4 regions of the Streptomyces cinnabarinus genome follow, and region 3 is predicted to be linked to each of the others. Evidence: riboswitches for the same ligand, from Rfam matches in the RefSeq annotation. Region 3 holds a riboswitch; each other region holds the start of a gene.
The links. Region 3 has a riboswitch for cyclic di-AMP ahead of STRCI_RS05800 (C40 family peptidase). Riboswitches for the same ligand answer to the same signal wherever they lie in the genome.
Positions count from the first base shown of each region.

Region 1: it holds a riboswitch for cyclic di-AMP, as region 3 does, so the genes downstream of both, STRCI_RS34450 (LysM peptidoglycan-binding domain-containing M23 family metallopeptidase) here and STRCI_RS05800 (C40 family peptidase) in region 3, are expected to answer to the same signal.
Region 2: it holds a riboswitch for cyclic di-AMP, as region 3 does, so the genes downstream of both, STRCI_RS24730 (C40 family peptidase) here and STRCI_RS05800 (C40 family peptidase) in region 3, are expected to answer to the same signal.
Region 4: it holds a riboswitch for cyclic di-AMP, as region 3 does, so the genes downstream of both, STRCI_RS30115 (M23 family metallopeptidase) here and STRCI_RS05800 (C40 family peptidase) in region 3, are expected to answer to the same signal.

Region 1 covers NZ_CP114413.1:7,634,950-7,641,888, forward strand. The annotation lists gene dxs (1-deoxy-D-xylulose-5-phosphate synthase) at 1-976, shown strand, start outside; gene STRCI_RS34430 (aspartate aminotransferase family protein) at 973-2,358, shown strand; gene STRCI_RS34435 (helix-turn-helix domain-containing protein) at 2,432-3,055, shown strand; gene STRCI_RS34440 (DUF6126 family protein) at 3,052-3,180, shown strand; gene STRCI_RS34445 (tyrosine-protein phosphatase) at 3,196-3,981, opposite strand; cyclic di-AMP (ydaO/yuaA leader) riboswitch at 4,413-4,572, shown strand; gene STRCI_RS34450 (LysM peptidoglycan-binding domain-containing M23 family metallopeptidase) at 4,577-5,548, shown strand; gene STRCI_RS34455 (SGNH/GDSL hydrolase family protein) at 5,766-6,551, shown strand; gene STRCI_RS34460 (TetR/AcrR family transcriptional regulator) at 6,584-6,939, opposite strand, start outside.
Region 2 covers NZ_CP114413.1:5,428,839-5,435,777, forward strand. The annotation lists gene STRCI_RS24705 (ATP-binding protein) at 1-455, shown strand, start outside; gene STRCI_RS24710 (LuxR C-terminal-related transcriptional regulator) at 452-1,162, shown strand; gene STRCI_RS24715 (C40 family peptidase) at 1,192-2,256, opposite strand; gene STRCI_RS24720 (hypothetical protein) at 2,693-3,046, shown strand; gene STRCI_RS24725 (tellurite resistance/C4-dicarboxylate transporter family protein) at 3,024-4,034, opposite strand; gene STRCI_RS24730 (C40 family peptidase) at 4,234-5,451, opposite strand; cyclic di-AMP (ydaO/yuaA leader) riboswitch at 5,460-5,614, opposite strand; gene STRCI_RS24735 (ScyD/ScyE family protein) at 5,898-6,939, shown strand, end outside.
Region 3 covers NZ_CP114413.1:1,360,968-1,367,906, reverse strand. The annotation lists gene STRCI_RS05825 (DUF397 domain-containing protein) at 1-90, opposite strand, end outside; gene STRCI_RS05820 (helix-turn-helix domain-containing protein) at 100-966, opposite strand; gene STRCI_RS05815 (ATP-binding protein) at 1,179-1,637, shown strand; gene STRCI_RS05810 (LysR family transcriptional regulator) at 1,716-2,621, opposite strand; gene STRCI_RS05805 (LysE family translocator) at 2,733-3,347, shown strand; gene STRCI_RS05800 (C40 family peptidase) at 3,404-3,877, opposite strand; cyclic di-AMP (ydaO/yuaA leader) riboswitch at 3,881-4,008, opposite strand; gene STRCI_RS05795 (ABC transporter permease) at 4,518-5,489, opposite strand; gene STRCI_RS05790 (TetR/AcrR family transcriptional regulator) at 5,627-6,256, shown strand; gene STRCI_RS05785 (urease subunit gamma) at 6,385-6,687, shown strand; gene STRCI_RS05780 (urease subunit beta) at 6,702-6,939, shown strand, end outside.
Region 4 covers NZ_CP114413.1:6,628,610-6,635,548, reverse strand. The annotation lists gene STRCI_RS30120 (GntR family transcriptional regulator) at 1-319, opposite strand, end outside; gene STRCI_RS30115 (M23 family metallopeptidase) at 506-1,273, opposite strand; cyclic di-AMP (ydaO/yuaA leader) riboswitch at 1,287-1,450, opposite strand; gene STRCI_RS30110 (M16 family metallopeptidase) at 1,665-3,053, opposite strand; gene STRCI_RS30105 (M16 family metallopeptidase) at 3,050-4,441, opposite strand; gene STRCI_RS30100 (DNA gyrase/topoisomerase IV subunit A) at 4,743-6,939, shown strand, end outside.

The DNA of each region.
Region 1 (6,939 bases), 6.3 Mb from region 3:
CTGCGAGTCGCTCGCCCCCTCCAACGGCCCGTCCTGGACCTCGGTGTTCGGCGACGAGATCGTCAGGATCGGCGAGGAGCGAGAGGACGTCGTGGCGATCACGGCGGCCATGCTGCACCCGGTCGGGCTCGGCAAGTTCGCCGCCCGCTTCCCGGACCGGGTCTGGGACGTCGGCATCGCCGAGCAGCACGCGGCGGTGTCCGCGGCCGGACTGGCGACCGGCGGTGTCCATCCGGTCGTCGCCGTCTACGCCACCTTCCTCAACCGCGCCTTCGACCAGCTCCTGATGGACGTCGCCCTGCACCGCTGCGGAGTCACCTTCGTCCTGGACCGGGCCGGGGTCACTGGCGTCGACGGCGCCTCCCACAACGGCATGTGGGACCTGTCGATCCTCCAGGTCGTCCCGGGCCTGCGGATCGCCGCGCCCCGGGACGCCGACGAGCTGCGCGCACAGCTGCGGGAAGCCGTCGCCGTCGACGACGCGCCCACGCTGGTGCGGTTCCCGAAGGAGTCCGTGGGCCCGTCGATCCCGGCGGTGGACCGGATCGGCGGACTGGACGTGCTGCACCGCGGAGACCGGCCCGAGGTGCTGCTGGTCGCCGTCGGTGTGATGGCTCCCGTCTGCCTCCAGGCCGCGGAGCTCCTGGAGGCCCGCGGCATCGACTGCACCGTCGTCGACCCCCGTTGGGTCAAGCCCGTCGACCCGGCACTGCCCGGCCTCGCCGCCGGACACCGCCTCGTCGCCGTCGTCGAGGACAACAGCCGGGCCGCCGGAGTGGGCGCCGCCGTGGCGCTCGCCCTCGGTGACGCCGACGTCGATGTGCCGGTACGGCGGTTCGGCATCCCCGAGCAGTTCCTCGCCCACGCCAAACGCGGCGAGGTGCTGGCGGACATCGGCCTCACGCCCGTCGAGGTCGCCGGACGGATCAGCGCGAGCCTGGCCGTCCAGGAGCCAGTCAAGGAGACAGCGGAATGACCACGGAGTTCGACCTCGGCGCGCTGCTGGCCGAGCGCGGAGCCGAGCGCTACGAGCTGCACGGCAAGTACCTGAACCACCAGCTCCCGCGCATGCTGCACACCATCGGCTTCGACAAGGTCTATGAGCGCGCCGAGGGCGCCTACTTCTGGGACGCGGACGGCGCCGACTACCTCGACATGCTCGCCGGGTTCGGGGTGATGGGCCTCGGCCGCCACCACCCCGTCGTCCGCAAGGCGCTGCACGACGTCCTCGACGCCCAGCTCGCCGATCTCACCCGCTTCGACTGCCAGCCACTGCCCGGACTGCTCGCCGAGAAGCTGCTCGCGCACAGCCCGCACCTGGACCGGGTGTTCTTCGGCAACAGCGGCACCGAGGCGGTCGAGACCGCCCTGAAATTCGCCCGCCGCGCCACCGGCAGGCCCCGCGTCCTCTACTGCGACCACGCCTTCCACGGACTGACCACCGGCGCCCTGTCCGTCAACGGCGAGGACGGCTTCCGGGACGGCTTCGCCCCGCTGCTGCCCGACACGGCCGTACCCCTCGGCGATCTCGACGCCCTGGCCCGGGAGTTGAAGAAGGGCGACGTCGCCGCCCTGATCGTCGAGCCGATCCAGGGCAAGGGCGTGCACGAGGCCCCGCCCGGCTATCTGCGCGCTGCCCAGGAGCTGCTCCATAAGCACAAGGCGCTGCTCATCGCCGACGAGGTGCAGACCGGGCTCGGCCGGACCGGGGACTTCTACGCCTACCAGCACGAGGACGGCGTCGAGCCGGACCTGGTGTGCGTGGCCAAGGCCCTGTCCGGCGGCTATGTGCCGGTCGGCGCCACCCTCGGCAAGGACTGGATCTTCAAGAAGGTCTACTCCTCGATGGACCGGGTCCTGGTCCACTCGGCGAGCTTCGGGGCCAACGCCCAGGCCATGGCGGCCGGGCTCGCGGTGCTCGCCGTACTGGAGGACGAGCAGATCGTCGCGAACGCCCGCGTCACCGGCGACCTGCTGAGGTCCCGGCTCGCGGCGCTGACCGACAAGTACGAGCTGCTCGCCGACGTACGCGGCCGGGGCCTGATGATCGGCATCGAGTTCGGCAGGCCCTCCTCGCTGAAGCTGCGCAGCCGGTGGACCATGCTCCAGGCGGCGCGCAAGGGACTGTTCGCGCAGATGGTCGTCGTACCGCTGCTCCAGCGGCACCGGATCCTCACCCAGGTCTCCGGTGACCATCTGGAGGTGATCAAGCTGATCCCGCCGCTGATCGTCGGGGAGCGGGAGGTGGAGCGGTTCGTGGACGCCTTCACCGAGGTGATGGACGACGCGCACAGCGGTGGCGGGCTGATGTGGGACTTCGGCAGGACGCTGGTGAAGCAGGCGGTGGCCAACCGCTAGCGGCAGCTGGAAGGGGTTTGCCTCAGAGGCAAGAAAATTGCCGCTGAGGCAAATCTCCGGCTGAATGGAGAGCATGAGCTCTCCCGAGACCGGGCCGGCCGACGAGCTGCCCGTGGTGGCGCCCCAGCTCCGTGCCCTCCGGCGCCAGGCCGCGCTCACCCTGGAGGCCGCGGCCCGCGCCGCCGGTCTGTCCCCGGCCCATCTGTCCCGGCTGGAGACCGGGCAGCGCCAGCCCTCGCTGCCGATGCTGCTAGCGCTCGCGCGTATCTACGGTACGACGGTCTCCGAGCTGCTCGGCGAGACGGTCGCCGACCGGGAGTCCGTCGTGCGCTCCGCCGACATGGAACCGACGGCGGCCGGCGGCTGGACGTACTGGCAGGCCGGCGCCCCCGGCCGCGGGATGCAGGCGCTGCGCCTGCACGTTCCCTTCGGCTCCCAGGGCGACATCGTGCGGGTGCATCCGGGCGAGGAGTGGCTCTACGTCCTCACCGGGCGGCTCCGGCTGCGCCTCGGCGACACCACGCACCGGCTGGCACCGGGCGACAGCGCCCACTTCGACTCGCTCACCCCGCACCGGATCGCCGCCCTGGATCCGGCCGGGGTCGAGCTCCTGTTCGTCCACACCCTGCTGCAGAGCCCCACGGCCGCCCTGTGCCTGGGCGGTCCGACCCCTTCACACACCGGAGAGATGCCATGAGCGGTAGCGACATGGAGGAGAAGTTCCCGCGCGCCCTGTGGGTCCGCCTGATCATCTACATCGCGGTGGGGCATGTCTTCGCCGCGTTCATCTACTTCCTGTTCGAGGTGGGCGCGAAGCAGTAGCCGCCCGGTCCTGCGTCAGTCGAGCAGGCGCTCGCGCAGCCGCTCCCGGACCTCGGGAGTGACGCCCAGCGCCTGCTCCAGATAGGTGTCGACACCGCCCCAGTTCTCCTCGATCGTCTCGAAGGCCGCGGTCAGGTACTCGGCGCGCGCGTCGAAGAGCGGGCTGAGCAGCTCCATGACCTCGGGGGTGTAGCTGTTGTTGCGCTGCACCTTGTAGCGGCGGTGCTTGGCGTTGGACTCCAGGTAGTCGGCGAGGATCGCCTCCCGCTCGACGCCCAGGGCGAGCAGGGTCACCGCTATCGACAGACCGGCCCGGTCCTTGCCGGCGGCGCAGTGCATCAGGGCCGGGACGCTGTCCTCGGCGAGGGAGTGCAGCACCCGGGAGTGCTCGGTGGTGCGCTCCTTGATGATCATGCGGTACGACTCGATCATGCGGTTGGCGGCCTTGCCGTCGTCCAGGATCTCCCGCAGCTGCTCGATGTCGCCGTCGCGGACCATCTTCCAGAACTCGGCGCCGTCCGCGGGGTCGGACAGCGGCAGGTTCACATTGCGCACCCCGGTCAGCTCGACGTCGGGGCCCTCCAGCTTCTGGTCCGCGGCGTTGCGGAAGTCGAAGATCGTGTGCAGGCCGAGGGTGTCGAGGAACGTCGCGTCCTCGTCGGTCGCATGCGCGAGGTGGCCGCTGCGGAACAGCACACCCTGCCGTACCCGGCGTCCGTCCACGGTCGGCAGTCCGCCCACATCGCGGAAGTTGCGAACTCCGGCCAGCTCCGGCTCGGTCGACGGGACCTGCTGCGTCACTTGGGCTCCTCCCACCGGTCCGTCCGGCTCGGCACGCCGACGGGCACGCCACGACGATACGACATCGAAACCGGCCACCCATGGAATATGCCAAAACGGGCGAACAGTGCCAATATCCGCCCGATTCCGTTCTGTCCGAATTGCAGCCTTCATTCCAACTCGCTCTGGAATAAAGGAGTCTGGAGCAACGTCACGTGAGCAGCGTCATATCAGTGACAGTGCGTCGTCCGTCATGTTCACGTAATTCATGCGCTTTTCAAGGGTATTTACGGGAGTCGATCTCCCCCTAATGCACGGAAAGTGACTGGGAATTCTTACTAGGGATCAAGAAGGACGCCTTCGCGTGGAACCTTCTGCTTGTCCCTTTGCGTCTTGGTCGCTTACGTTCGCCACCAATCCGAGCGGACGCCTAATCCTGCCGCCGCTCGGGATCCGCACACTCACCCGTGCACGGCAGGAGCGGGGGACCCACAGGCACAACCGCCTGGTCCGGTCTCCGGAACAGGCTCGGGGTCAAGTCGCGCCCAGCGCGCGGCCGGACATCTCCAGTCCGAACCCGACAGCTCACCTCGTAGGCGCCGGAGAGGAATTCGCCATGCCCGCGAAGGGTAAGCACCGCCGTCCCAAGAGCCTGCGCCTCACCCGCTCGATCGCCGTCGCCGGAACCGGTGGCGCCGCGCTCGCCCTCCCGCTTCTGGGTGCCACCGGCGCCCACGCGGCCCCGGCGCAGTCGGTTTCGGAAAAGGCCGTTCAGTCGGTCCAGTCGGTCCAGTCGGTCGACAAGAAGACGGCCGAGAAGAAGGCCGCCGCCAAGAAGTCCGCCAAGCAGAGCACCAAGACCTACACGGTCCGCTCCGGCGACTACCTCTCGAAGATCGCGGACGACCAGAACGTCAGCGGTGGCTGGCAGAAGCTGTACCAGGACAACCGCACGGCCGTCGGCACCGACCCGTCGCTGATCCACCCCGGCCTGAAGCTGTCGATCGGCAAGAAGGCCGCCACGACGGACACCGCCGAGAAGCCGGCCGCGAAGTCCTCCACCAAGTCGTCCTCGTCCTCCTCGGGCGCCACGAAGAAGACGTCGCAGTCCGCCACGGCTTCCCAGTCCTCCGCCTCCCAGGCGCAGCCGGCCGCCCAGGCCGCCCCGAGCACCGTCAACGGCTTCTCCGCCCCGGTCTCCGGCGCCGGTGTCGGCACCTCCTACAAGGTCGCGGGCAGCATGTGGTCCAGCGGCTACCACACCGGCGTCGACTTCGTCGTCCCGACCGGCACCTCCCTGAAGGCCGTGGGCACGGGCACCGTCGTCTCGGCCGGCTGGGCGGGTGCCTACGGCAACCAGGTCGTCATCCAGCTCGCCGACGGCCACTATGCGCAGTACGCCCACCTGTCCTCGCTGTCCGTCTCCAGCGGCCAGTCGGTGACCGCGGGCCAGCAGGTCGGCCTCTCCGGCTCGACCGGCAACTCGACCGGGCCGCACCTCCACTTCGAGATCCGCACCACGCCGGACTACGGCTCGGACGTCGACCCGGTCGCCTACCTCAGCTCGAAGGGCGTCTCCATCGGCTGACGAACCCCCGCCACACCGGCAACCTGCCTGACACGCGGCCGAAGGCCGGACCCCTGATCCCCGGGTCCGGCCTTCGGTGTTTATTCCGGAGTTGGCCAAGGCTTTAGGCGTGGCTTATCTCACCGCCCGTCAACCCCTGCCTACGGTCGCGTAGGTCACATTCGAGGGTGAATCATGAGCCGATGTGGCAGACGATTCGAAGAGTGACAGCAAGGCAGTGATCGGGTCGTACGTGGCGGTGGGGGACAGCTTCACCGAGGGCGTCGGCGACCCTGGCCCGGACGGGGCGTTCGTCGGCTGGGCCGACCGGTTCGCGGTGCTGCTCGCGGACCGCCGGCCCGAGGGCGACTTCGGCTATACGAACCTGGCGGTGCGCGGGAAGCTGCTGGACCAGATCGTCGCGGACCAGCTCCCCAAGGCCCGGGAGCTCGCCCCGGACCTGGTCTCCTTCTGCGCCGGAGGCAACGACATCATCCGGCCCGGCACCGACCCCGACGAGGTCGCCGAGCGGTTCGAGCGGGCCATCGCCCAGCTCACCGAGACCGCCGGGACCGTCATGGTGACGACCGGCTTCGACACCCGTGGCGTGCCCGTGCTGAAGCATCTGCGCGGCAAGATCGCCACGTACAACCTGCATGTGCGGTCCATCGCCGACCGGTACGGCTGCCCGGTGCTCGACCTGTGGTCGCTGAGGACCGTGCAGGACCGGCGTGCCTGGGACGACGACCGGCTGCACCTCTCGCCCGAGGGGCACACGCGCGTGGCGCTGCGTGCGGGCCAGGTGCTCGGCCTTCAGGTGCCGGCCGACCCGGACCAGCCCTGGCCGCCGCTGCCGCCGCGCGGGACGCTGGAGGTCCGGCGGGACGATGTGCACTGGGCGCGCGAGTACCTGGTGCCGTGGATCGGGCGACGGCTGCGCGGGGAGTCCTCGGGCGACCATGTGACGGCCAAGGGCAGCCTGTCGCCGGACGACATCAAGATGCGGATCGACGCGGCCGTCTGAAGTTCCCCGCCAAGCCTCCCGGGGGTGGCCGCTCAGCGCGCCGCTGCCGTCAACGCCTCTCGCTCGATGCCCAGTTCCCGGGCCAGTGCCTCGTCGGCCCACTCCTGGGCACGCGCGCGTGAGAGGGCGCCCTGGTAGGACGTCAGCTGGACGGCGAGGCCGTCGAGGAGGGCGGTGAGGCGGAGGGCGGCGGCCTCGGGGTCGGGGCAGGGGAACTCGCCCGCGGCCACCCCTTCGGCGATGACCTCGGTGATGGCCGCCTTCCACCGTTTGTCGAGGGCCTGGGTGACCTCACGCAGCGCGGGTTCGCGCAGCGCCGCCGCCCAGCCCTCGATCCACAGCCGCCAGCCCTTGGCCTGACCTGTGGGCGCGTACCAGCGGACGGCCG
Region 2 (6,939 bases), 4.1 Mb from region 3:
TGCGCACCTGGCTGTACAAGCCGGAGGGCACCGGCAAGGAGGAGGCCGACGAACCCACCACCCTCGCCGACGCGGTCCGGCGCAACGCCGCCGAGGTGGAGGACAAGCACGGCGTCCCGATCGAGGTCGTCGTGGTCGGCGACTGCCCGCTCGACGAGCGGATCGCCGCACAGATGCAGGCCGCGCGCGAGGCGATGGTGAACGCCGCCAAGTACGGTGGCGAGGGCGGCGCCGTGCAGGTCTACGCCGAGGTCGAGGGGAGGACGGTCTTCGTGTCCGTCCGGGACCGCGGCCCCGGCTTCGATCTCGACTCGATACCCGCCGACCGCATGGGCGTCAGAGAATCGATCATCGGCCGCATGGAACGCAACGGCGGTACGGCGCGGCTGCGCCCCGTACCCGACGGCGGCACGGAGGTCGAACTGGAGATGGAGAGGGCGGAGAAGACGTCATGAGCGACGAGGCGAACGGTACGACGGAGGCCCCCGGCGGGGCGGGTGAGCGCCGGGTGCGTGTGGTTCTCGTCGACGACCACCGGATGTTCCGTACCGGGGTCCAGGCCGAGATCGGCCAGACCGAGCAGACCGGCGTCGAGGTTGTCGGCGAGGCCGCGGACGTCGACCAGGCGGTCACGGTCATCACCGCGACCCGGCCCGAGGTGGTCCTGCTCGATGTGCACCTCCCGGGCGGCGGCGGGGTGGAAGTACTGCGCCGCTGCGCCCCGTTGATGGCCGACGCCGAGCAGCCCGTGCGCTTCCTCGCCCTGTCCGTGTCGGACGCCGCGGAGGATGTGATCGGCGTGATCCGGGGCGGTGCCCGGGGCTATGTGACGAAGACGATCACCGGCACCGACCTGGTCGCCTCCGTCTTCCGGGTCCAGGAGGGCGACGCGGTCTTCTCGCCCCGCCTGGCCGGCTTCGTCCTGGACGCCTTCGCCTCCACCGACGCCCCTCCGGTCGACGAGGACCTGGACCGTCTCACCCAGCGCGAGCGCGAGGTGCTGCGGCTGATCGCTCGTGGCTATGCCTACAAGGAGATCGCCAAGCAGCTCTTCATCTCCGTGAAGACGGTCGAGTCGCATGTCTCGGCGGTGCTGAGGAAGCTCCAGCTGTCGAACCGGCACGAGCTGACGCGGTGGGCGACGGCCCGACGGCTGGTCTGAGGCCCGCACCGGCCGACCGGGCTCAGGGCTCACACCACCCGCGTCGCCCCCGCGAACGGCATCTCGGTGATCGGTGCGATCCGCACCGGAGCGGACGGGTTCGGGGCGTGGATCATCTGGCCGTTGCCGATGTAGAGGCCGACATGGCTGATCCCGGAGTAGAAGAACACCAGGTCGCCGGGGAGGAGTTCGGAGCGGGAGACGCGCTGTCCGGCGCCGATCTGGGCGTAGGTGGTGCGGGGCAGGGAGACGCCGGCGGCGCGGTAGGCGGCCTGGGTCAGGCCCGAGCAGTCGAAGGCGTCCGGTCCGGTCGCGCCCCACACATAGGGGCTGCCGAGCTTCTGGTGGACGTAGGCCACGGCGTCCGCCGCGCGGGAGTTGGGGGCCTTCGTGCCGGCGGACCCGGGGGCGGCGAGTCCTTCGCGCGCGCCCGAGGCGGAACGGGTGGCGCGGTCCTCCGTACCCCCGACCAGCCTCGCCCGCTCCTGCGCCGTCAGCCGGGACAGCAGCCGGTTGGCCTCGGCCAGCTTCCCGGTGATCGTCTCCTTGTGCCGCTTCAGCTCCGCCTGGCGCGACTTGAGCGAGGCCAGCTCGATGTGCGCGGCCCCGCGCAGCTTCCCGACCTCCCGCAGCTGTCTGCGGACGTCCGCCACGGACGCCGCCTGCCGGGTGCCGACCCGCTCGACGAACTCGGCGCCGTCCAGGTACCGCTCGGGATCGTCGGAGAGCGCGAGCTGTACGGAGGGGTCGAGGCCGCCCTCGCGGTAGTGCGCGGCGGCCATGGAACCGAGCGCGTCCCGGGCCGAGTTGAGCTTGTCCGTCTTGCGTGCGGCCTCGTCCCGCAGGGTCTTCAGCCGGGCCTCGGCCGCGTCCGCCTTCTCCTTGGCGCCGTTGTACTTCTCGGTGGCGGCCTCGGCCTCCTGGTACAGCCGGTCCACCTTCGCCTTGACCTGCGCCGGTGTCAGTTCGGGCTCGGCGTGTCCGGTCCCGTTGAAGCCCGTCGCGGTCGCCGCGCCCGCGAGGGCGACCGTGGCGGCCGTACGGACGGTGGTGCCGCCGGCCGAGCGCTGCCGGGACTTGCGATGTGCTGCCACGTGGACTGCACGTCCTTTCGCACGACTCCTACGGCCGCCTGATGACGCGTCCGGCGGCGGCCCGCACAGGGGGAGCAGGCCACCGCCGGACCTTCTTGGCGGTGGTGTCCGACTGCCGCCCCTGGCCCGGGCGGCGGTGGGGAGCCGGTCACCTGGTGGAGGACGCTAAGCCTGTGTGTGTCGGCTTGGTAACGCGTTGTACGGAACTGCCATGAGGGGATCGCCGGGTGACCGTATGTGACCGTGATCCGCGAACGGAGCGGTCGCCTTCACGCTGCGCGATGACCGAAGTCCTGGATTGCGGGGCGGGTGGGGGCGGCGGGGTGCTATGGAGCGCATATATGCAGGATCCATCGAGCGGGGAGGGCGCGGCGAGGGCGTGGGGAGGCGGGCCGGTGTCGGACGCCTCAGAGGCCCCTGATTAGGCTCCGGCCTCATGGACGTACTCATCCATCTCTTCGTCGGCCTGCACATCATCGGCATCGCCTCGCTCCTGGGCGGCTTCCTCACCCAGATGAAGGCGATGGGCCAGGGCACCGCCCGGTTCGTGCCGGCGATGCTGCACGGTGCGCTGACGATGCTGGTGACCGGCGTGATCCTGGTCGGGCTCAACCAGGCCGACGATCAGACCGTGAACAACATCAAGATCGGCGTGAAGCTGGCGCTGCTGATCGTGATCCTCGGTCTGGTCTATGTGAAGCGGGACGAGGAGAAGGTCGACAAGGGCCTGTTCGGGCTGGTCGGGCTGCTCACCACGGCGAACGTCTTCATCGCCGTGCTGTGGACGTGAGTTCGGCCTCCTCGGCCGCGGCGGAGACGTAGGCCCGCTCCTCCTGGACCGCCCCCACGGCGACGGCCAGCCAGGCCGCGACCGCGATCCACAGCAGGATCTCGCCGGGGGTCTCCAGCCAGGACACCTCGATGGCGGCGGCGACGGACAGGGTCGCCGTCGCGGTCATGCCCAGCGGGAACACGGTCGCCCAGCGGCGTACGTCGTAGCGGGGCCGTGGCCGGACCGCCTCGGCCACGGCGAGCACGGCGTACCAGGCGAGGTCGAGCACCAGCAGGGTGACGGTGACCGTGTGCAGGACATCGTCGGCGTCGTCGTTCCACAGATACAGCCCGGGGCTGTCCGCGGCGATCAGCTTGGACCCGGCGAGCGCCGAGATGGCCATCGCGCCGCCCGCGACCCAGTGGTCCCCGGCGCCCTCCAGCACCTGGCGCGGATCGAAATGGAGCAGGGCGAGGCCGTAGAGGACGAGTCCCAGCCAGAACAGCACGAGCGCGGCGTGCGCGAGCCAGGCCGTGGACTCGGCCGCGGCGAGGGTGGCGCCGAGGACGGCGAGGCCCTGCGTGGCCACGCAGCTGAGGAACACCGCGCCGGGCATACGGCGGCGCCAGTTGCTCACGACGACGTAGAGCAGGCCCGGCCACAGCACCGCGGCGAGCGCCAGCAGGGCAGCGGCCAGGGCCTGCCAGCCGAGCGCGGAGAAACGGGTGCCGAGCACGGTCGTCGCCGCGACGGCGGTGAGCGCGGCGGGGGTGCCCGCCTCCTGCCGCCAGCGCGCGGGCTGCCGCAGCAGCCTGAGGACGAAGTCCGTGGCGAGGCCCAGCCAGGCGACGCAGGCCACGGCCAGGGTGATCCGGGAGAGGACCTCGTAGCCGGTCAGGTGCAGGCCGACCGAGATGATGCCGGTCGCCATCACCGCGGCACCGGCCGCCGGAGGACGCAGCGCCCACCAGGCGCGAAGTGAGCGAGGGGCAGAGGTGCCGGGCATGCGCCGATGCTAAGGAGCGGGAGGCCGGTTCCCGACGGGCCACGCGCGCGGGGGCCACGAAATACGCGCGGGCGGCAGGGTGGCAGGGCGGACGGGTTTACGCGCGGGGCGTCCACGGATCCGTCGCCGTCGCTCGCCCAGCGGCAGCGGCACGCGTGCGTAGGCGTCGATCACGCCCACGCGCGCGTGCCGGGTCGGATCAGGCGGGGCGTACGACGCTGTGGATCGAGCCCTCGCCGTCGTAGTAGATCGACTCCTCGCGGACGTAGGCGCCGGGCTTCGGGGCGTGGATCATCATGCCGTTGCCGATGTAGATGCCCACGTGGCCGAGGTTCTCGTAGAAGAAGACGAGGTCGCCGGGCTTGGCGTTGGCGAGGGAGACCGTGGTGCCCGCGTTGACCTGGTCGTAGGTGGTGCGCGGGAGGGAGATGCCGGCGGCCGCCCAGGCGTCCTGGGTGAGGCCGGAGCAGTCGTAGGAGTCCGGGCCGGTCGCGCCCCAGACGTACGGCTTGCCGATCTGCGCGCGGGCGAAGGCGAGCACCTTCTCGGCCTTCGCGGCGTAGGTGGAGTCCGCCGGGGCCTCGGTCTCGGTGGACCCGGTGGAGGACGAGCCGGAGGACGACGAGTCGCTGGAGGAGGAGCCGCTCTCCTGCTGCTCGGCCTCGGCCGCCGCTGCCGCCTCCGCGGCCTCCTTGCGGCGCTGTTCCTCCGCCGCCTGCTTCTCCGCCAGCTCGGCCGCCTTCTGCGCGGCCTCCTCCTGGCGCTTGCGCTCGATCTCGGCGAGCCGCGCCTTCTCCTCCGCGGTCAGGTCGGAGAGCAGGTCCCGCGCGTCGGCGAGCTTCTTCTGGACGGTCGCCTTGGCGGTCTTCAGCTCGCCCTGCGACTCGTTCAGCGTCTGGAGGCTCTCGGTGGCCTCCTCGCGCTTCTTCATCGTCGCCGACTGCTGCGTGACGTAGTCGTCGACCGCTTCCTTCTGGCGACCGGTCATCCGGTTCATCAGCTGGGTCTGGTCGAAGTAGTCCTGCGGCGAGTCGGCCAGCAGGAACGTCGCGGTGTCGGGGGCCGCGGCGCCGGTGCGGTACTGCGCGGCCGCGAAGGAGCCCAGCTCCTCCCGCGCGTCGTTCAGCTTCTGGGTGCGCTTGGCGACGTCGTCCAGCAGGGTGTCGACCTGCTTGCGCTGCTTGGTCGTCTTCTCCTTGGCCGCGTTGTACTTCTCGGTCGCCGTCTCCGCCTGGCGGTAGAGGTCATCGACCTTCTTCTCGACCTCTTCGAGGCTCGGCTTGTCGTCCGTGGCCGGAGCGGCGTTGGCCGTCTGGGACAGCAGGGCCACGGAGGTGAGCGCGGCCGTGGCGAGGGCGGGGGTCCGTATGCCTGCGACGCGCGGCCCTGCGGGACGCGACTTGCGGTGCGACGCCAAGGGAGGCGACTCCTTCCATGTACCGCCTACCGAGTTAGCTGTCGGGTTCGGGCGGGTGGTTCGGAAGGTTTGCCCTACGGCCCTCTCCGGTAAGGGAGTCGGGCCGATTCACCCCAAGGTCCGTTGGGTCCCCGGCTCCGGCTGCCGTCGGCGGGCAGCGGACTCGGCGGAGGCCGCGCGGCCCGGCGTCGTTCGCCGGTGGGGGTCGTACGGCCTGCCCGGCACGGTAGCCAACTCGTGTGGCCCCTGTGAAGGTTGATGGGTGATATGCCCGATACATTTTCGTGACCTTGGGTCAGAACGTCGCGGGGTGTGGTCAATCCGGATGGATCTATGCCGAGTTGTGCGTATTTTCTCCGGAGTGACATCGTCCGCCCGCTTCCCGGCGCTAGCTTCCAGCCAGCCGCGGTCGTGTGAGCCGCGGTGGGGGAGTAGGGGGTACGGCCATGAGGAAGCGCACATCACTCGTCGTTGCCACGGGCGTCGCGCTCGCCGCCACCGTGGGCGTGGCGCCCGCCGGGGCGAGCGGGGGAGGGGACGGCCGGCCGGTCGTCCGGGTGATCGCGAGCGGGCTCGACAATCCACGCCAGCTCTCGTACGACGAGGGGCGGCTGTACGTCGCCGAAGCCGGCCGGGGCGGCAAGAAGTGCATCGGGGAGGGGCCGGAGGGGGAGACCTGCGTCGGACTCACCTCCGCCGTCACCAAGATCTACTGGGACGGGGGCGCGTGGAAGCACCGCCGGGTGGTGAAGGGGCTGCCCTCGGGCGCCGCCCCGGACGGCGGCTTCGCCACCGGCGTCGCCGGTGTGTCCGCCCGATACGGGGAGGTGTGGGGCGTGGAGACCTTCGTCCCGCCGGAGGCCGGGGTGCCCACGCACCGGCCCTGGAACACCCTCGGCAAGCTGCTGCGCATCGACCACGGCACGGCGCGGATCGCCGCCGACGTGTCCGCCGTGGAGCTGAAGCACAACCCGCACAAGGCGAACGTGGAGTCCAACCCGTACGCCGTCCTCGCCCTGCCGGACGGCCGGAAGATCGTCGCGGACGCGGCGGGCAACGACCTGGTGGAGATCTCCCGGTCCGGCAAGGCCCGCCCCTTCACCGTCTTCCCGGACCACAACGGCCGGGAGTCCGTCCCCACGTCCCTGGCGCTCGGACCCGACGGCACGCTCTACGTCGGTGAGCTGAACGGCCTCACCGAGAAGCCCACCGCGCGGGTGTGGCGCGTCGATGCCTGGACCGGCAAGATCCTCGGCTTCAAGTCCGGCTTCGGGCCGATCAGCGGCATCGCCGTCAACGGCAGCGGAGACCTGTACGTCAGCCAGCTCTTCGCGGGCGTGGTGACGAAGCTCTCGGGCACCGGGCGCACTGACGTCAAGGTCCCCTTCCCGGCGGGCGTGGCCGTGGACCCGCACGACGGCAAGGTCTACGTCTCCGCCTGGTCGATCGCCGACCGCGACGGCACCGTCCTGGACGGCAGGAAGACCC
Region 3 (6,939 bases):
GTTGTTCGCACCCGTGCTGTAGCTGCTGCGCAACCAGTGCGCGGTATGCAGATCGGTACTTGAAGGTACGTGCCGAGGCAGTGCAGACATGGTGCCTCCTTACGCGCCGTCAGCTATCCCGGCGATGTAATCCAACGATTCCTCGGGCGAAAGGGCGTGGATCTGAAGGGTGGTGAAGGCCTCCGTGTACGCCTGGAGGTCTTCTTTCCGTTCGAGGTAGAGGCTACTCGTAAGGTGGTCGAGAACAACCACATCCAGATCAGAAGTGCGCGAAAATGAGAAGACAACGAAAGGCCCCGTGATACCGATGTGCGCCCCCGCGGTGAACGGCAGGACCTGCAAGCACACTTGAGGCAGCCGCCCCGCCTCCACCAGCCGCCACAGCTGTCGGGACATCACCCCGGGACCGCCGATGTCCCGGCGCAGCACCGCCTCGTCGAGCACCGCGCTCAGCTCCAGCGGTGGCATCCCGCGCAGCACGTCCTGCCGGGCCAGCCGCACCTCGACGAGCGCGTCCAGCCGTTCGTCCGTCTCGTCCAGCCCGCCCACCGCGGCCCGGGTCACCGCCCGCGCGTACTCCGGCGTCTGCAACAGCCCCGGGACCACGGAGGTCTCCAGCGTGCGCATCGCGCTCGCCTGGGACTCCAGGCTGATGAAGTCCCGGTAGGTCGGCGGCAGCACCCCGCGGTACGCGTGCCACCAGTGGTGACGTCCGGCCCCGTCGTCGGACCCCGCCAACACCAGCAGCAACTCCCGTAGTTGTGAGTCCCCGACCGCGTAGGCGTCCAGCAGTAACCGCACATCGGCCGGTTTCACCCCGCTGGCACCGGTCTCGATCCGGCTCACCTTCGACTGGTGCCAGCCCACCAGACGCGCCGCCTCACCGCTGGTGAGCCCCGCACCGGTGCGCAACGCACGCAGTTCGGCGCCCAGCTTTCGGCGGCGTACCGCCGGCCCGTGCTGCATGCGCTACTCCTTACTCCAACCGGGCCGCCCAAATACGGTCTCGCGTAGCAGAGTTCACCGCTTCGAGCGACAGATATATGCATATCTTGGTGGATCGCCACCGTGACCGGCGCGGTAATGGCAGTCTGGCGATGAAGCACCAGTCCGGGACCGTACTCGAACCATCCGCTCCGTGTCGGACTGCGGTCCCGTGGGAAAGGGACGACGTCGCCATGGCAGACCATCTGGAAGCATCCGTCACTCTGCCGAGCGATCCCGCCTCGGTCTCCGCGGCGCGTGGCTATGTGGTCAGCACTCTCGCGGAATGGGGATTGCCGGTCGAGACGGACGTGGCCGACACCATCAGGCTCATCGTCTCCGAACTCGCCACCAACGCCGTACAGCACACGCTCGGTCAGTCACCCACCTTCACGGTGGACATCGAGCTGCACCATGACGAACAACTGCGCATCGGGGTCACCGACAGTCATCCGCGGTTCCCCAAGCGCCTGCCCGCCGCCGTCCAGCAGGACAACGGCCGGGGACTGGTGATCATCCGCTGGCTGACCGCCGAGTGCGGCGGCCGCCTCAGAGTCCGGCCGACCCGCGAGGGCGGCAAGACGGTCTCCATCGAACTCCCCTGGACGGCCCCGGCCCGCCCGGTCACCACGGCGGGCCAGCAGGAGCCATAGGGCCATCACCGAATCCCCCCGGCCCGCGCCCGCAGGCCCCTTGTCCAGGCCCTGGCCCCGGTCCAGGCCCCGCAGGAGTCAGGCCCTGGCGAACGCACCCCGCAACAGCGCCCCGAAGGCGTCCACCGCGGGCGTCGCCCCCTCCGCCCGCCGCGCGACCGAGATCGTACGGCGCAGCTCGCCCCCTTCCAGCGCCCGGGTCCCGACCGGAGTGACCGCCGTCCGCGCCACCATCTCCGGCACCACACCGACCCCGAGCCCCGCACTGACGAGCGCGCACACCAGCGCGTACACCGGGGTCTCCACCAGCACCGACGCGGTGGCCCCGGCCCGGGCCAGCACCGCCTCCACCCCCTGCCGGGCCGGATGATCCGGCGCCATGCTGATCAGCGGCTGCCCGGCCAGCTCGCTCAGCGGCAGCCGTGAGGTCGCGTCGGCGAGGGCGTGCCCGGGCGCGGTCACCAGCACCAACTCCTCGACCAGAACCGGCTCCAGCACGACCGACGCGGGCACCGGCACCGGGTCCGCGGGCTCATAGGTGTGGGTCAGCGCCAGATCGATCTCCCCTGCGGCGACCGCGGCGACCCCGGCGGGCGGCTCGTAGTCGGCCACCGTCAGTTCCACGTCCGGGTGGGCCCGGCGGAACGCGCTCAGTACCGGCGGCAGCAGATGGACGCCCGCGGTCTGGAAGGTGCCGAGCCGGAGCGTGCCCCCGGACAGCCCGGTGAGCCGGGCCAGTTCATGCCGGGCGCGCTCCAGTTCGTCCAGCACCCGGCGGGCCCGCGCCACCAGCAGTTCGCCCGCGCCGGTGAGCCGGGCCCCGCGATGGTGCCGGACCAGCAGAGGTGTGCCCGCCTCCCGCTCCAGCTTCGCCAGCTGCTGGGAGAGCGCGGGCGGGGTGTAGCCGAGCCGCTCGGCGGCCCGGGTGATCGAACCGGCCTCGGCGACCGCCACGAGTGCGGCGAGCCGGGTGGGGTCGTACACGGGAGACTCCCTTGGGGCTCGGGCGCCGGGCCGGAGACTAAAGCATTGCTTAAGGCAGACCCAGAATATTCGAAGTACCTGCTGAAGGCTTCCGCACGGCACGCTGGCCGTATGGACGGACAGCTTCTCGCCTTCACCGGGGTCGCCGCCGGCATGGTCGCCATGCCCGGGGCCGACTTCACCGTGGTCGTACGCAACGCCCTGGTCTCGCGCCGGGCCGGGATCGCCTGCGCGCTCGGCATCACGGCCGGGCTGATGCTGCACACCGCGCTGGCGGTCGCTGGGGTGGCGGCCGTGCTGACCGCGGTCCCCGCACTGTTCCGAACGCTTCAACTGCTGGGCGGCGCCTATGTGCTGTACCTGGGCGCACGCACGCTCCGGGCCCTGCGCCGACCGCGCCCGGAAGCTCCCGAGGAGACCTCCGTCGCCGCGCGCCCGCTGCGGCAGGGCTTCGTCACCAACGCGCTCAATCCCAAGGCGCCGATCACGTTCCTCAGCCTGCTCCCGCAGTTCGTGCCGGCAGGCTCTCCCGCGCTGCCCCGGACCCTGCTGCTGGCACTGATCGTGGTGGTGCTCGCCCTGCTGTGGTTCCCGGCCGTGGCGCTGCTGGTGGACCGGCTCGGCCGGTGGCTGCGCAGGCCGCGGGCCGCCCGGCGCGTGGAAGCGGTCACCGGCGCCGCCCTGACCGCCCTGGGCACGGTCCTGCTCCTCGAAGCCGTCACCTGAGCGACCGTCAGGGGCGGCGGCGTGTCAGGACGCCGCCGCCCCCCTCGGGCCGCCGGTCAGCTCACCCGGCCGTACCAGACGCTCTTGGTCCAGATCTTCTGCAGCCTCACCACATCCCCGGTCTTCGGGGCGTGCCAGATCTTGCCCTTCCCGGCGTAGATGCCGACGTGGTAGATGTTCGACCCCGAGTGGAAGAACACGAGGTCGCCGGACTTGCGGCTCTTGGACGAGATGTGGCGCGTCTTGTTGTACTGCTGGGCCGCCGTACGAGGCAGCTTCTTGCCCGCCTTCTTGTACGAGTACAGCGTGAGCCCGGAGCAGTCGAAGCGGTGCGGCCCGACGGCGCCCCACTTGTAGGGGGAGCCCTTCTTGGAGGCCGCGACCTGGAGTGCCTTCGTCGCCGGAGTGGCCGCCTGGGCCTCGGCGGAGAGGCCGGGGGCCACGATCGAACCGCCCACGGCGGCGATGGTGAGCGCCGAAGCCGTACCGGCACGGGCCATCAGCGACGGGACACGATTGAGCGCAGTCATGCGCAACCCTTCGTCAGCCGCCTGTGAAGGATGACCTGTCGGATTCGGGCTGGCGAAGTTGCCCGGCCGCGAAAAGCGGCTTCACCCCAAGGGCTGCTCGGCGCGAACCTCCGTGCCGGCGACCCGTCGTGCCTGGGTCCTCCACTCCTGCCGATCCACTCCTGTCGACCGGTCGTCCGGGCGGCGGCAGGACTCGGCGTCCGCCCGGACCGCCCCGCCGCTGTGGCGGGGGCTTGTCGTCAGACAGGGATCTTGACTCACTGATGTCCGAAAATCCCAATGGAACCGGGGATTTGTGGTGTTACTCACCACTCACCCGTTCGGGTGGACACTGCTCCGTTCGAACGATCGTCGAGGGCCCGGGGGATGCCCGGACCAGGCACGGAACGTCCATTTCGGTCCTGGGGCTACGCGCGTTGCGCAACCCTGACGGGTCGGCAAAAGGAGGCGCGGCTACGCCAAAAGGGGGTACCTCGTTTGGTCCGTTTCAACTCCGGGCCGGACGAGTCGAGATGGCGGCGGGACGCCCGCACCGCGCTCACGTGCGTCAACTGTCCGAGCGCGGCGGCACCGTGACGCGAGCCGCGCGGCGCTGTCCGTCCAGGGCACGCGGCGCTCGCGCCGGCGCGTCCCGCAGTGCCTATGACACCGGGGCGAGTTCCCGCTCCGGTGTCGGCTGGCTCTGCGTACGGGACTTCAGCAGGGCGCCGAGCACCACCGCGCCCAGGCCCAGCGTCGCCCACCACGTCAGTGTCAGCACGGGGCCGGTGGCCGCGGCGCCGTCGAAGAACGCCGTGGAGCGCAGCGCCGTCGCGCCCGCGCCCGGCGGCAGCCACTGTCCGATCGCGCCGACCGGCTCGGGCAGCAGCTCCGGCGCCGAGGGCGCGCCGGAGAAGGGGTTGCCGAACAGCATGACCAGGCCCGCGGTGATCCCGATCCCGGCGGGGCCGATCAGGGCGGCCAGTCCGGCGACGGCGGCGCTCACCGCGAGGGTCGCCAGGCCGAACACCCCTGCCTCCGCCCACCAGTTGCCGTCGACGACCGCCAGCCAGCTGTGGGCCACGGCCGCCGCGGTGAGGCCCACCAGCGCGGCGGAAGCGGCCAGTGCGGCCACCGCCCGGCCGCCGCGCAGGCCGAGCAGGGTCACCACCGCGCCCGCCGCGATACCGGCCAGCGCGAGCGGCAGCACGCCGGCGTTGAAGGCCGCGCCCCGAGGGTCATTGGCGGGCGCGGGCACCACGTCGACGGTCCGGACCTCGCCGCCCGCGGCGGCGGCCTGCTGCTGGAGCAGCTGAGCCACGACCGGACTGCCCGCCGAGGCGGTGAGCAGCGAGGTGCCGTCCGGTGTCACGACGATCGCGCCGTATACGGACCGGTCCTCGACGGCGTCCCGGGCGGCGGCCTCGTCGGCGTAGTGGTGGAGCTCGAACGCCCCCTCGTGCCGGGTCAGTTGGCGTTCCACCTGGGCGGTGGCGGTGGCCGGGCCGGCCACCCCGAGCGGCAGGTCGCGGGGTGCGGTGCGGGCGGCGGGCCAGGCGAAGGCCCACAGGGCGAGGGCGGCGAGGACCGGGACTAGGACGACGACCGCGATCAGTCGGCGGCGGGTGGACATGGTTTCCCCTTGGGTGCGCGGTGGTGCTCACAGGGATCGTTCTTATAGAGAACGATCATTCGTTTTAGTGGAGCCATCAGCGTCTCGCCGCCCGGCGCACTTGTCAAGAAGGAACGTTCGTTTTAAATTGGGGGACCATGGCCCGCGTATCCCAGGAACACCTCGACGCCCGCCGCCGCCAGATCCTGGAAGGCGCCGCCCGCTGCTTCGCCCGCAACGGCTTCCACGCCACCTCCATGCAGGACGTGCTGAAGGAGGTCGACCTCTCGGCCGGCGCGGTCTACCGCTACTTCAGCGGCAAGGACGAGCTGATCGCCGCGATCGTCAAGGGCGTCCTCGCGGAGGTGCGTGCGGCCTTCGAGGAGCTCACCCGGCAGAGCCCACCCCCGCCGCCGGACGTGCTGGTGGGCGAGGTCCTCGGCCGCGCCGTCGGTATCTGGGGCACCCTGTCCGTCGACGACGAGCCCGTCTTCCCGCGGCTGATCATGCAGGTGTGGGCGGAGACCGCGCGCAACCCGGAGCTCGCGGTCGTCATGGACGAGGTGTACGGCGTGGTGACCACGGCCTGGGTCAGGGTGGCCGAGGCTTATCAGGAGGCAGGGATGATGCGGACGGACATCCCCGCCGAGCATGTCGCCCGCACCATGGTCGCCGTGGTCCAGGGCTTCATCGCCCAGCAGTCCCTGCTCGGGGCGGCCCCGGTAGAGGTCCTCCAGGACGGACTGCGCGCCGTGATGAGCATGGCCGAGCCGCGATCGGACGCCTGACCGGATCACAGCTCGGTTAACGTTCCCGAAACTCGGTCCAACTAGCCTCCCTCCACGCCACCAGGGACTTTGCCCGTGGCCGCGGCAACCGGGCCCCGCACGGTCCGGAGCGAGAGGTGAGGTGGGACGTGCAACTGACCCCGCACGAGCAGGAGAGGCTGCTGATCCATGTGGCGGCCGACGTCGCCGAGAAGCGCCGGGCCCGCGGACTCAGGCTCAACCACCCCGAGGCCATCGCCCTGATCACCTCCCACCTCCTCGAAGGCGCGCGCGACGGCCGTACGGTCGCCGAGCTGATGTCCTCCGGGCGCAAGCTGCTCACCCGGGACGACGTGATGGAGGGCGTCCCGGAGATGATCCACGACGTCCAGGTCGAGGCGACCTTCCCCGACGGCACCAAGCTCGTCACCGTGCACGAGCCGATCGTCTGAGGGAGGGCGCTGCGATGATTCCCGGAGAGGTCCTCTTCGCGGACGGGCCGGTCGTGTACAACGAAGGCCGTGAAGTCACCCGGCTGACCGTCCTCAACGCCGCCGACCGGCCCGTCCAGGTCGGCTCCCACTACCACTTCGCCGAGGCCAACCCCGGTCTGGACTTCGACCGCGCCGCCGCCCGCGGCAAGCGGCTCAACGTCGCCGCCGGCACCGCCGTGCGCTTCGAGCCCGGGATCCCCGCCGACGTCG
Region 4 (6,939 bases), 5.3 Mb from region 3:
GGCCGCGCAGCACCTTCAGATGCGCCTCGGTGCGCCGCTGGGCGGCGCGGGCGGCGCCCAGCGGCTCCAGCAGGCCGCGCATTTCCAGCAGGTCGGCGGCCTCCTGCTCGGTCGGTTCCGCGACACACGCGCCCGCGTGCCGCCGGGTCACCACGAAGCCCTCCGCCTCCAGTGTGCGCAGGGCCTCCCGGACGGGGACGCGCGAGACACCGTAGCGGCGGGCGAGCAGTTCCTCGGTGAGCCGGCCGCCGCGCTCGTGGACTCCGGCGACGATGTCGTCCCGGATCGCCGTGCATACCGACTGCGCCGGAACACGCATGACCGACCTCCGCTTTAATCCCCGTGAAACGTCGATGGCTGACGTGTTCATCGACTCTATGGCAATGAGCGGGAATTTCCGATGGCGGGCCGGAATCCATGGATATTTTTTGGACAACAGGGCCCGGTAAAAGCCGAAAACCCCGACTCTGGGAGCCGGGGTTCCGGTAAGCGGTGGCGGATGCCGTCAGAGGCTCACACCGTGCGAGCGGAGGTAGAAGAGCGGGTCGATGTCCGAGCCGTACTCCGCGGTCGTGCGGGCCTCGAAGTGCAGGTGCGCCCCGGTGACGTTGCCGGTGGCACCGGACAGGCCGATCTGCTGGCCCGGGGTGACGCTCTGGCCGACCGCGACACCGATCGACGACAGGTGCCCGTACTGGGTGTACGTGCCGTCATGCATCCGGATGACGATCTGGTTGCCGTAGGCACCGCCCCAGCCGGCCTCGACGACGGTGCCCGTGCCGACCGAGTGGACGGAGGTGCCGCTGGAGGCGTGGAAGTCGATGCCGGTGTGGCTGCCGGAGGACCAGACGGCGCCGCCGGCCTTGTAGCTCGTCGAGACGTAGGAGCCGGAGATCGGGGAGACGAAGGTGTTCAGGCGCTTGCGCTCGGCCTCACGGGCGGCGCGCTCCTTGGCCTCGCGGGCCTCCTCGGCGGCCTCGGCGGCCCGCTTGCGCGCGGCCTCCTCGGCCTCCTTCTTGGCCTCCGCCTCGACGGCCGCCTGCTGCTGCGCGGCGGCCTGGGCGTCGATCTGGTCGGCTACCGAGTCACCGATGGTGATCACGGGGGTGAGACCGGTCTGCTCCGCGGGGACCTCGGCGGCGAGCGCCGGGGCGGCCGCGAGAGTGCCGACGACGCCGGTGGTGGTGAGGGCCGCGACGCCCGCCGCGCGGGCGGTCGTGCGCTGCATCCGGCTGGGACGGCGGTGCTTCCCGGTGGCGCGGGTGAACGCCATGTAGTGGCTGGTCCTTTCCTTCCTTCTCGCCTACCGGGTTAGCTGACGGGTTCGGAGCAGGAAGGTCTCCTACGGACCCCCTCGCACTACGCGCGGGCGCCCGATTCACCCCAGGGACTGCGGTGGGTCCCCGGCTCCCCTGGCTCGCGCCGTAGGGGGACTCGGCGATGACTGTCCGGTGCCGCGGTCGCGGCGCACTGCCTGACGGACAGCCCGCATGACGCTAATCGGGGCAACTTTCAATTCCCAAACGGATCACTGTTTTTGTAGCGCATGCCACAGGTCAGACAGGCAACCTCTCCCCCAATTCGGACATAAAGGGGCCCTGGTGGCGCTTCCGTCACCAGGGCCCCACACGCGCGTGACCGCGCGTTCACATCCGAGGAGGTGTCTACTCGGCCGTCACGACGGTGACTTCACCGATCCCAAGGGCCTCCACGGCCTCCTTGATCTGCGCCGCGTCACCGACCAGCACCGTCACCAGACGGTCCACCGGGAAGGCGCTCACGACCGCCGCGGTGGCCTCCACGGTGCCCGTCTCGGCGAGCCGGCGGTACAGCGTGGCCTGGTAGTCGTCGGGCAGGTGCTGCTCGACCTGGTCGGCCAGGGTGCTCGCCACGGCGGCCGCCGTCTCGTACTTCAGCGGCGCCACCCCGACCAGGTTCTGCACGGCGACGTCCCGCTCGGCGTCGGTGAGCCCGCCCTCGGCGAGGGTGCGCAGCACCTTCCACAGGTCCTCCAGGGCGGGACCGGTGTTCGGCGTGTCGACGGAACCGCTGATGGCGAGCATCGCCGCGCCGCTGCCGTCGGGGGCGGAACGCAGGACCTGCCCGAAGGAGCGCACGCCGTAGGTGTAGCCCTTCTCCTCGCGCAGGACGCGGTCCAGGCGGGAGGTGAGGGTGCCGCCGAGGCAGTACGTGCCGAGGACCTGCGCGGGCCACACGCGGTCGTGCCGGTCGGGTCCGACGCGGCCGATCAGCAGCTGCGTCTGGACGGCTCCGGGGCGGTCCACGATGACGATCCGGCCGGTGTCGTCGGCGGTGACCGGGGGCACCGGCCGCGACTCGGCCGAGGAGCCGGTCCAGGAGCCGAGGGTGTCGGCGAGGAGCGCGTCCAGGTCGGTGCCGGTGAGGTCGCCGACGACCACGGCGGTGGCCGTGGCGGGGCGCACATGCCGCTCGTAGAAGGCGCGTACGGCCGCGGAGTCGATGGCCTCGACGGTCTCCTCGGTGCCCTGGCGCGGGCGGGACATGCGGGCGGTCGCCGGGAAGAGCTGCCTGGACAGCTCCTTGGCGGCGCGCCGGGAGGGGTTGGCCAGCTCGTGCGGGATCTCGTCGAGGCGGTTGCGGACCAGCCGCTCGACCTCGCTGTCGGCGAACGCGGGCGCCCTGAGGGCGTCGGCGAGCAGTCCGAGTGCCTTGGGCAGCCGGGAGACCGGCACTTCGAGGGAGAGGCGCACGCCGGGGTGGTCGGCGTGGCTGTCGAGGGTGGCGCCGCAGCGCTCCAGCTCGGCGGCGAACTCCTCGGCCGTGTGCTTGTCGGTGCCCTCGGAGAAGGCGCGCGCCATGATCGTGGCGACGCCGTCCAGGCCGGCCGGCTCGGCCTCCAGGGGGGCGTCCAGGAGCACCTCGACGGCGACGATCTGCTGGCCGGGGCGGTGGCAGCGCAGCACGGTCAGGCCGTTGTCGAGGGTCCCGCGCGTGGGCGCCGGGAAGGCCCAGACCTTCGCCTCACCCGCCTGGGGCTGGGGGTGGAACTCCATCGGGGCGAGCTCGGTCACTTGGCCGTCTCCTCGTTCTCGTCGCTTGCTTCCACGGTGGCCGCGGACTCCAGGTCCTCGGTGGGTTCCTCGACGGTCTCCATGGGGACGGTCGGCTCGTAGACAAGCACCGCGCGGTTGTCGGGGCGCAGCCGGGCCTTGGCGATCTCCTGGACCTCCTCGGCGGTCACGTCCAGCACCCGGCCCACGGCGGTGAGGGCGAGCTGCGGGTCGCCGAACAGCACCGCGTAGCGGCACAGTTCGTCGGCGCGGCCCGCGACGGTGCCGAGCCGGTCCAGCCATTCGCGCTCCAACTGGGCCTGGGCGCGCTCCATTTCCTCGGCCGTCGGGCCCTCGGCCGCGAACCGGGCGAGCTCCTCGTCGATGGCGGCCTCGATCACCGGGACCTCGACGTCGCCGGAGGTCTTCACGTCCAGCCAGCCCAGGGAGGGCGCACCGGCCAGACGCAGCAGCCCGAACCCGGCGGCGACGGCCGTACGGTCGCGCCGGACGAGCCGGTTGTACAGGCGGGAGGACTCGCCGCCGCCCAGGACGGTGAGCGCCAGGTCGACCGCGTCGGACGCGCGCGTGCCGTCCTCCGGGAGACGGTAGGCGGCCATCAACGCCCGCGCGGGGACCTCCTCCTCGACGACCTCGCGCAGCTGCTCGCCGATGATCTCCGGCAGCGAGCCGTCGCGCGGGGTGGGCTTGCCGTCGTGGGCGGGGATCGAGCCGAAGTACTTCTCGACCCAGGCGAGCGTCTGCTCCGGGTCGATGTCACCGACGACCGACAGCACGGCGTTGTTCGGGGCGTAGTACGTGCGGAAGAACGCGCGCGCGTCCTCCAGGGTCGCCGCGTCCAGGTCGGCCATCGAGCCGATCGGCGTGTGGTGGTAGGGGTGGCCCTCCGGGTAGGCCAGCGCGGTCAGCTTCTCGAAGGCCGTGCCGTAGGGGACGTTGTCGTAGCGCTGGCGGCGCTCGTTCTTCACGACGTCGCGCTGGTTCTCCATCGACTCGTCGTCCAGGGCGGCGAGCAGGGAGCCCATGCGGTCGGCCTCCAGCCAGAGGGCGAGCTCCAGCTGGTGGGCGGGCATGGTCTCGAAGTAGTTGGTGCGCTCGAAGCTGGTGGTGCCGTTGAGCGAGCCGCCGGCGCCCTGCACCAGCTCGAAGTGGCCGTTGCCCTTGACCTGGGCGGAGCCCTGGAACATCAAGTGCTCGAAAAGGTGAGCCAGGCCGGTACGTCCCTTGACCTCGTGACGTGAGCCGACGTCGTACCAGAGGCACACCGCCGCGACCGGGGTCAGGTGGTCCTCGGAGAGCACCACGCGAAGGCCGTTGGCCAGGCGGTGCTCGGTCGCTGTCAGGCCCCCGGTGCCTGCCTGGTCTGTGGCCGTGTGACCCATGGGCATGTGCGTCCCTTCGATCGCGGCGCGGTCCTCGAAACCGCGGCTTTCCTGCCGGTCCTGCCACTGTATGCAAGCGTGCGCGGCGTCGGCGAAGTTCCCGGACTGCGTACGCCGAGGGCGGATGCCGGCATCGGATCGCGTAGCCTGCGGGCAGTCGTGAGCGGAGGTCACTCTCCGCACCGGTCCGCACGGCCGACGCCGGGTCCTGGTCCGGGATGTCAGTGCCGCGGTCCACAATGGTCCGCGTCAGATCCGGTGCGCGCGCCCAGCAAGCGAGCACGAAGACAAAGGAGCCTTGGCAGCGATGGCCCGCCGCAGCACGAAGACCCCGCCGCCCGACGACTCGTTCGAGGAGAAGATCCTCGACATCGACGTCGTGGACGAGATGCAGGGCTCCTTCCTTGAGTACGCGTATTCGGTCATCTACTCGCGCGCCCTGCCGGACGCCCGTGACGGCCTCAAGCCGGTGCACCGGCGCATCGTCTACCAGATGAACGAGATGGGCCTGCGCCCCGACCGCGGCTATGTGAAGTGCGCGCGCGTGGTCGGCGAGGTCATGGGCAAGTTGCACCCGCACGGCGACGCGTCGATCTACGACGCGCTGGTGCGCATGGCCCAGCCGTTCTCGATGCGTCTGCCGCTGGTCGACGGCCACGGCAACTTCGGCTCGCTGGGCAATGACGACCCGCCGGCCGCCATGCGGTACACCGAGTGCCGGCAGGCCGCGGCGACGAGCCTGATGACCGAGTCGATCGACGAGGACACGGTCGACTTCGCGCCCAACTACGACGGCCAGGAGCGGGAGCCGGTGGCGCTGCCCGCCGCCTTCCCCAACCTCCTGGTCAACGGCTCCTCCGGGATCGCGGTCGGCATGGCCACCAACATGCCGCCGCACAACCTCTCCGAGGTCATCGCGGCCGCCCGCCACCTGATCCGCTATCCGAACGCGGATCTGGACGCCCTGATGAAGTACATCCCGGGCCCCGACCTGCCCACGGGCGGCCGGATCGTCGGCCTGGCCGGTATCCGGGACGCCTACGAGACGGGCCGCGGCACCTTCAAGATCCGCGCGACGGTGTCGGTGGAGACGGTCACCGCCCGCCGCAAGGGCCTGGTCGTCACCGAGCTGCCCTTCACGGTCGGCCCGGAGAAGGTGATCGCCAAGATCAAGGACCTGGTCGGTTCGAAGAAGCTCCAGGGCATCGCCGACGTCAAGGACCTCACCGACCGCGAGCACGGCCTGCGCCTGGTCATCGAGATCAAGAACGGCTTCGTGCCGGAGGCCGTCCTGGAGCAGCTCTACAAGCTGACGCCGATGGAGGAGTCCTTCGGCATCAACAACGTCGCTCTGGTCGATGGCCAGCCCCTCACTCTCGGCCTCAAGGAGCTGCTGGAGGTCTACCTCGACCACCGCTTCGAGGTCATCCGGCGCCGCAGCGAGTTCCGCCGCACCAAGCGCCGCGACCGCCTGCACCTGGTGGAGGGCCTGCTCACCGCGCTCGTCGACATCGACGAGGTCATCCGCCTGATCCGCTCCAGCGAGAACAGCGCGCAGGCCAAGGAGCGCCTGATGGAGCGCTTCTCGCTGTCGGAGATCCAGACGCAGTACATCCTGGACACCCCGCTGCGCCGGCTCACCAAGTACGACCGCATCGAGCTGGAGGCGGAGAAGGACCGGCTCAACGAGGAGATCGCGGAGCTGACCCGGATCCTGGACTCGGACGCCGAGCTGCGCAAGCTGATCTCCGCCGAACTGGCCGCGGTGGCCAAGAAGTTCGGCACCGAGCGGCGTACCGTCCTGCTGGAGGCGGCGGGCGCCCCGGTGGCGGCCGTACCGCTCCAGGTGGCCGACGACCCGTGCCGGGTGCTGCTGTCCTCGACGGGTTTGCTGGCCCGTACGTCGAACGGCGACCCTTTCGCGGAGGACGGTGACGCCAAGCGCACCAAGCACGATGTGATCGTCTCGGCGGTCCCGGCCACCGCGCGGGGCGAGGTGGGCGCGGTGACGTCCGCGGGCCGGCTGCTGCGGATCAACGTCGTCGACCTCCCCACCCTGCCGGACACGGCGTCCCGGCCGAACCTCGCGGGCGGTGCGCCGCTGTCGGAGTTCGTCTCCCTGGAGGGCGACGAGACGGTGGTCTGCCTGATCACGCTGGACGAGTCCTCACCAGGCTTGGCGATCGGCACCGAGCAGGGTGTGGTGAAGCGCGTGGTGCCGGACTACCCGTCCAACAAGGAGGAGTTGGAGGTCATCACCCTCAAGGAGGGTGACCGGATCGTCGGCGCGATCGAGCTGCGCACCGGCGAGGAGGACCTGGTCTTCATCACGGACGACGCGCAGTTGCTGCGCTACCAGGCTTCGCAGGTGCGTCCGCAGGGCCGTCCGGCGGGCGGTATGGCGGGGATCAAGCTCACCGACGGTGCGAAGGTGATCTCCTTCACCGCGGTGGACCCGGCGGCCGAAGCCGTCGTCTTCACCGTCGCGGGCTCGCGCGGCACGC